DNA from 2 places in the Apilactobacillus apisilvae genome. Region 1 is predicted to be linked to the other one. Evidence: riboswitches for the same ligand, from Rfam matches in the RefSeq annotation. Region 1 holds a riboswitch; the other holds the start of a gene.
What was found. Region 1 has a riboswitch for lysine ahead of MOO46_RS03600 (amino acid permease). Riboswitches for the same ligand answer to the same signal wherever they lie in the genome.

Region 1 (3,441 bases):
AAGACTAGTAGAACCAATTCCTGCTGAAAAATATTCTTTAACTATTTTTTTCTTTAACTCAAAACTAAATTTTGTCATACAAAAACCCCTAAAGTGTTGTTTCACTTTAGGGGTTCACTTCATGATAATATCAGCGACTTTTTTGTTTATAGAATTTCTTTTAACCAATCATTTGCTAAATCAAACCATTTAGCTACATGTGAATTATTAGCATCATCTTTCCAAGCAGTTACATAATTAGCTAAAGCCATCCCATGAGGACCATGATGGAAAATGTGTAACTCATTATCAATATTGTGTTGATTTAATTCTAGTGAATAGTTTAGTGAATTAGTAACGGGAACTGCAGGATCATCAGCAGTATGCCAAATGAAAGTAGGCACATTTGTATCGGTTACATGTTCAGCAGCATTTAATTCACACTTATCATCAATCCAATTATTAACTCTTTTCTTATCGTCTGGAAAGCCAAGGGTTAGATCAGTAACGGGATAATTTAAAATGACGGCATTTGGTTTTAAAATGTTAGAATCATTAATTGAAACTTTATCCATTAGCCACTTACTATCATAAAAATCATTATATAGACTAGCAATCTGACCACCAATTGAAAAACCAGAGATAACGATTCGGTCCGGATCAATATTCCACTTTTGCGCATTTTTTCTGATTAGCTTAATTGTATTAGCTAGTTCAATCAATGGATTAGGTAACAAAGGCTTAGCTTCTTGTTCAAATGTATATCTTAGAAAGAAACTTTGGTATCCTTTAGCAGAGTAGTTTAATGCAATGCTTTCTGCTTGAACCATTGGAATGTGGGTATAAGATCCGCCGGGGATGATTACAATCGCTGGATGTTTGAAATTATTAGTTTCAACATCAGCGGGTCTAAGGTACCCTTGCATAAAGGCACTTGAATTTTTACGAACAGATTCTTTTAATATTTGCATATTTACACCTCAAATATATAATTTATATATACTATTCTAACGCAAGAAAGGCGTGAATGTCTGTTGAAAAATATAAAAGCGGATTTAGGCGACATTACGATTAATACTTTAAATCCCAAAGATTTTAATAATTATTGGGAAATGTTAGCAAATAGTGAACTTGCTAAAAAGACTGGCTTTGAACCAGTACTAGATGAAAAAAAGGCCAAAATGCTTTTTCAATCTGAAAACCAAGATAATATTACAGTTGCGATTAGAATTACTAAGTCTATGAAATTAATTGGAATTATTAACTTATTTCCAGAAATTGGTGAAAATTTTGAACCAGTATATAATAACCTAGAATTAGGGTACTTTATTAACGTTAATTATCAACAACATGGGTATATGACCAAAGCATTATCGAAAACATTGAGTTTAATCGATGGTAATACATTGATTGAAGCGACAATTGAAAAAGAAAATTTACCTTCAATGAAGGTTTTACAAAAATTAAACTTTGAAGAAATTGATCATTATGATGGATATAGAACTTTTTCATTAAAAATATAATAGTTATTGTCTAATTAAGCTTAATGTTATATAATGACCTAGTAAATCTAAGAAGAGGCGCAAATGACATTATTAACGGGTTCTAGTCAATAAAGTGATTAAAAAGAACTTGTGAAAGGGGATTTTGCCGAAATTTATAATTACTTTATTAATTATGAGTTGGGGCTCAGTTGAATAAGCTGAGGACTGTCGTAGTTTTCTACGGAGTGCTTTCTAGGATCAATAATTAAAGCTTTGTTAATTACGGATCTCTTCTTTGATGGGGAGATCTTTTTTAGTTATTTTTCTGATGGCACCTCTTAGAATCATAAGAGAGGATGACATATTTATGAGTGATAACTCACAGGATAAAGGGGTAAAGAGACGTCTAAAGACTAGACACGTCTCAATGATTGCCCTTGGTGGTTCAATTGGAACCGGATTGTTCGTTGCATCAGGATCAGTTATTAGTCAGGCTGGACCTGGTGGGGCATTAGTCGCATATTTCTTAATGGGATTAATGGTTTACTTTTTAATGACTAGTTTAGGAGAAATGGCCACTAATACACCTGTTTCTGGTTCATTCTCCGTTTATGCAGCTAAGTACGTTGATCCGGCTTTAGGATTTGCGATGGGATGGAACTATTGGTTTAATTGGGCCATTACAGTCGCCGTTGATATTAGTACGGCTGCATTGGTAATGAAATTCTGGTTGCCCAATATACCAAGTTGGATCTTTAGTGCGATTACTTTAGCATTGATTTTATTAATTAATGCATTATCGGTTAAAGCCTTTGGTGAAACTGAATTTTGGATGTCATTGATTAAAGTTATTACCATTTTTGTATTCCTAGGTGTTGGGGTTCTAACTATCTTTGGAATCATGGGTGGTCATACTGTTGGCTTATCTAATTTTCACTACAAGCAAGCACCATTTGTTGGTGGAATTCCAATGATTTTAGCAGTCTTTGTGGTTGCTGGATTTTCATTCCAAGGAACTGAGTTAGTTGGAATTACGGCTGGTGAAGCTGATAATCCTAGTAAGGCTGTTCCTCGTGCAATTAAAGATGTATTTTGGCGCATTATTTTATTTTATATTTTAGCTATTTTTGTGATTGGTGCAATTATTCCATATACTAGTCCTGACTTATTAGGATCTAGTGCTAGTGACGTTGCAATTAGTCCATTTACCATTGTTTTCAAACGTGCTGGTTTAGCAGCTGCAGCATCTATTATGAATGCAGTAATTTTAACTTCGGTTATTTCATCTGCTAATTCTGGTATGTATGCATCAACTAGAATGTTGTATTCAATGTCACATGAAGGCTATGCACCTAAAATTATGGGGAAAACCAATAAAAGAGGAATTCCTTACATGGCTTTAGGAGCTACTACGATTGTTTCATTATTAACTTTTATTAGTAGTATTGCAGGTCCACAAATTTACGTTTGGTTAGTAGCAGCATCAGGCTTAACTGGATTTATTGCTTGGGTTGGAATTGCACTTTCTCACTTTAGGTTCAGACGTGCATTTATCAAGCAAGGCCATAGTTTAAATGAGTTGAAATACCATGCCACTTGGTTCCCAACTGGTCCAGTAATTACATTATTTATTTGTATTTTGGTAATTTGTGGTCAAGATATTTCTTCTTTCGTCAACTTTAATTGGGAACAAATTGGAATTACTTATATTTCAGTTCCATTAGTTTTGATTTTATATTTTGCTTACAAATGGAAAAATCATACAAAAATTATTCCTTTAGATAAGGTTGATGTTTCACCAACTGATTTAAGAGATAAAGAATAGAATCAATGAGATGCTTTGAATTTAAAAGCATCTTTTTTATTGTTGTAAAATAATTAATGTAACTTATTTAAATATGTATTAGAATATAAATATTATTGATTTATTGAAGGAGAATTGCATGCTAGTACTAGCAGGAACTATTGGAGCTGGAAA
Region 2 (3,441 bases), 240 kb from region 1:
TAAAAATAACAAATTTTTATAATCGCCTGTATATAAGACCATTAGGGCCAAAACGATGTTAATAATATTAAACAATGTAAAAGTATTATTTTTTAAAATTTGGGGAACACTTAAAGTAAAATCTTTGCGCTTACTATTATGTAAACCCTTTTGATATAATTCATTAGCCTTAGATTCTGTTAATCCTTGTTGACTATTAACTTGTTCTGCCAAATGCTCACCTCATTTATCTTTTTATTTGATTTAATTTATATTACTGTTTTATGATTAAATTATTCTTAAAATCCAAGGAGGATTTATATGATTAATTCAATTAAAGATACTATTAAATTAGCCGATGGTAATGAAATGCCAATGGAAGGTTTTGGTACCTACAAATTAGACAATCAAGAAACCATGGACCAAGCAGTTAAAACTGCTTTTGAATGTGGTTATCGTTTATTCGATACTGCACAGTTCTATAATAATGAAGAACTACTAGGTAATTCAATCAAAAAGCTAGAAATTAATCGAAAAGAAATATTTATTACCGATAAAATTCCGGAACCTAAACAAGGATATCAATCAACTTTAGATGCAATTGATGAATCTTTATCAAGATTACAAACTGATTATATCGACTTAATATTAGTTCACTGGCCAATCCATTCACAATTTTTTGCAACATGGCGTGCTTTTGAAAAGGCTAAGGCAGATGGTAAAGTCAAATCAATTGGGGTAAGTAATTATCATCAAACTCATCTAGACTTACTATCAACTGCTGCTGATGAAATGCCCGTTGTTAACCAAATTGAAGACCATCCCTATCTCACACAAGAACCAATGGTTGCAGCTAATAAGCAACGCAATATTTTAACCCAAGCTTGGAGTCCAATGGGACGCGGTGCAACTTTGCAGGATCCAACAATTAAATCAATTGCTGAAAAGCATGGAAAATCAACTGCACAAACAATTTTAAGATGGCACCTTCAACGTGGAATTTCAATTATTCCTAAATCAAGTAATCCTGAACGAATTAAACAAAATGCTAATATCTATGATTTTAATTTATCTGACGATGAAATGAAACAAATTAGCAGCTTAAATCAGGAACAAAGAACTGGTGACGATCCAGAACTTGTATATGAAATTGAACATCAATATCCAACAAAGTAAGATAATTACTTGCATTATCATAGAAAAATAGTAGCATTATAAATATAAACTAAATATATCTAAGGAAGAGGCGCAATTATCAATAGTAAGCTTATGGAATACTTTAAGGTATGTCGATGTAAGTGGAACGGGATGATTGCCGAAACGATTAATCACTTAAATGATTAACTTGTTGGGTCTTGGTTGAACAGGCTAAGAACTGTCGTAAGTATATAAGCTTACGGGGTGCTTTTAAGGTAATCTAACGATAAAATAAGACGTTAATAATAACTTTAAGGGGGCTATTCCATTTGAATAGTCCCCTTTATTTATTACATAGAATCATTTATACCTGTGAATTATAAATAGATTTATTTATTTTATCAATTAAAAGTATCTTCCTCATTGAAGGGAGTAGTTGTTTTTATGGAAAACATGCAAAGTCAAAAGAAGATTTCCACAATGGGATTAGTATTAATTATCTTTTCAACCATTTTCGGAATCTCCAATTCACAAACAGCCTTTTATCAAATGGGCTATTCAAGTATTATTTGGTACATATTGGGGGCAGTTTTATTTTTCATCCCCACTAGTTTAATGTTTGCTGAATATGGTTCTACCTTTAAGGATGCCCATGGTGGTATCTATTCTTGGTTGGAACAAACTATCGGTAAACGTTGGGCATTTATCGGTAGTTTCACCTGGTTAGCTGGTTGGGTGATCACGTTAGTTTCATTAGTTACTAACATGTGGATCCCATTAGCAGTTACGATTTCTGGTAAAGATACCACTGGTAGTTGGCACTTATTTGGTTTAGATTCAACCGCTACAATTGGTGTGCTAGGAATTTTAGTTATTATGTTTGTAACTTGGTTGGCATCTCGCGGAATGAAATCAATCGCGGGATTATCATATGTAAGTGGAATTATCGGAATTGTTGATTTAGTAATATTCGTTGGTTTATCAATTTTAGTCTTAATGGCTAATCATGGTCAATTTGCCGAACCTATTAATATGCACAATATGGTAACTTCACCTAATCCTGCATTTCAATCACCAGTATCAATGTTCTCCTTCTTAGTTTACGCAGTTTTTGCATATGCCGGGATGGAAACATTAGGTAGTATTACTGATAATACTAAAAATCCTAAAAAAACTTTCCCACGTGCGGTAATTATTGCTACCGTTGTTATGACTGTTGGTTATTTATTAGGGATTCTAATGTGTGGTATCAGTGCTAACTGGCTTCGTGATTTAGGTCATAGTGATATTAACTTAGGAAATGTTCGTTTCGCCCTCTTAACTAATTTAGGGGTCGAATTTGGTCACAACTTCTTGCATCTAAATACTAGTCAATCATTAATGATGGGACAATGGGTCGCAAGATTTACTAGTTTAACTGGTTTTATTAGTTACTTGGGTGAGTTCATCTTCTTAACCTACGCACCTATTAAGTCATTTATTGAAGGTTCTCCAAAAAAATTATGGCCTAAGACAATGACTAAATTAAATAATTTTAATGTCCCTGCCCATGCATTATGGGTACAATGCTTAGTTATTTGCATTATCATCGCTGGGGTTTCATTCGGTGGATCATCAGCTCAAACTTTCTATACAATTTTAACTGATATGAATAATATGACTACTGCAGTCCCATATTTATTCTTAGTCATTGCATTTCCATTATTTAAAAAGAAGATTACACAAAATAAAAATAACTTTATTTTTTATCAAAATAAGACATTCACGAATGCTACAACAGTAATTACAATTATAACTTTAGCTTTTGCTATTGTGTTTACAACGATTCAACCATTAATGGATCATGATGTTCAAACGGCATTCTGGACCTTATTTGGACCAGTCTTCTTCATCATTGTGGCATGGTTATTCTACTCACATGGTGCTAAAAAATTAAATCAATAATTAAATTAAAAGAGATCGACTTATTAGTCGACCTTTTTTAATACATAAAACTTTTTTAGTAAAGGAATTATATATGAAAATATTATTTAAAATAATAAGTATCGTTCTAAGTTCAATCGTGTTACCCATCCTAATATTAAATGTATTTGTAAACTGCTTATATTTATTTTCAGAAGGTTTTACACAAAATCTAGCATCAACCGTTTTAATTTTGGGAATGTTATTGGTAACAATTTTATTAATAGCACAGGACATTTTGTTATTTAAAAAGATATCCTGGAAATTAATAAATATTTTTACAGCTACTATAGCTCTGACAACTGTATGCAATGTTTACTTAATATTATTTTTCATTCCAATATTAGGATCCACAATTACTTT

Region 2: linked by a shared signal. The riboswitch ahead of yjeM (glutamate/gamma-aminobutyrate family transporter YjeM) and the one ahead of MOO46_RS03600 (amino acid permease) in region 1 are both predicted to bind lysine.

Annotation. Positions count from the first base shown of each region.
Region 1 is NZ_CP093362.1:685,163-688,603, reverse strand. It holds gene MOO46_RS03615 (IS3 family transposase) at 1-78, opposite strand, end outside; gene MOO46_RS03610 (alpha/beta hydrolase) at 147-950, opposite strand; gene MOO46_RS03605 (GNAT family N-acetyltransferase) at 1,014-1,502, shown strand; lysine riboswitch at 1,547-1,722, shown strand; gene MOO46_RS03600 (amino acid permease) at 1,831-3,288, shown strand; gene MOO46_RS03595 (deoxynucleoside kinase) at 3,407-3,441, shown strand, end outside.
Region 2 is NZ_CP093362.1:927,569-931,009, forward strand. It holds gene MOO46_RS04755 (HAD-IC family P-type ATPase) at 1-213, opposite strand, end outside; gene MOO46_RS04760 (aldo/keto reductase) at 301-1,155, shown strand; lysine riboswitch at 1,213-1,394, shown strand; gene yjeM (glutamate/gamma-aminobutyrate family transporter YjeM) at 1,561-3,060, shown strand.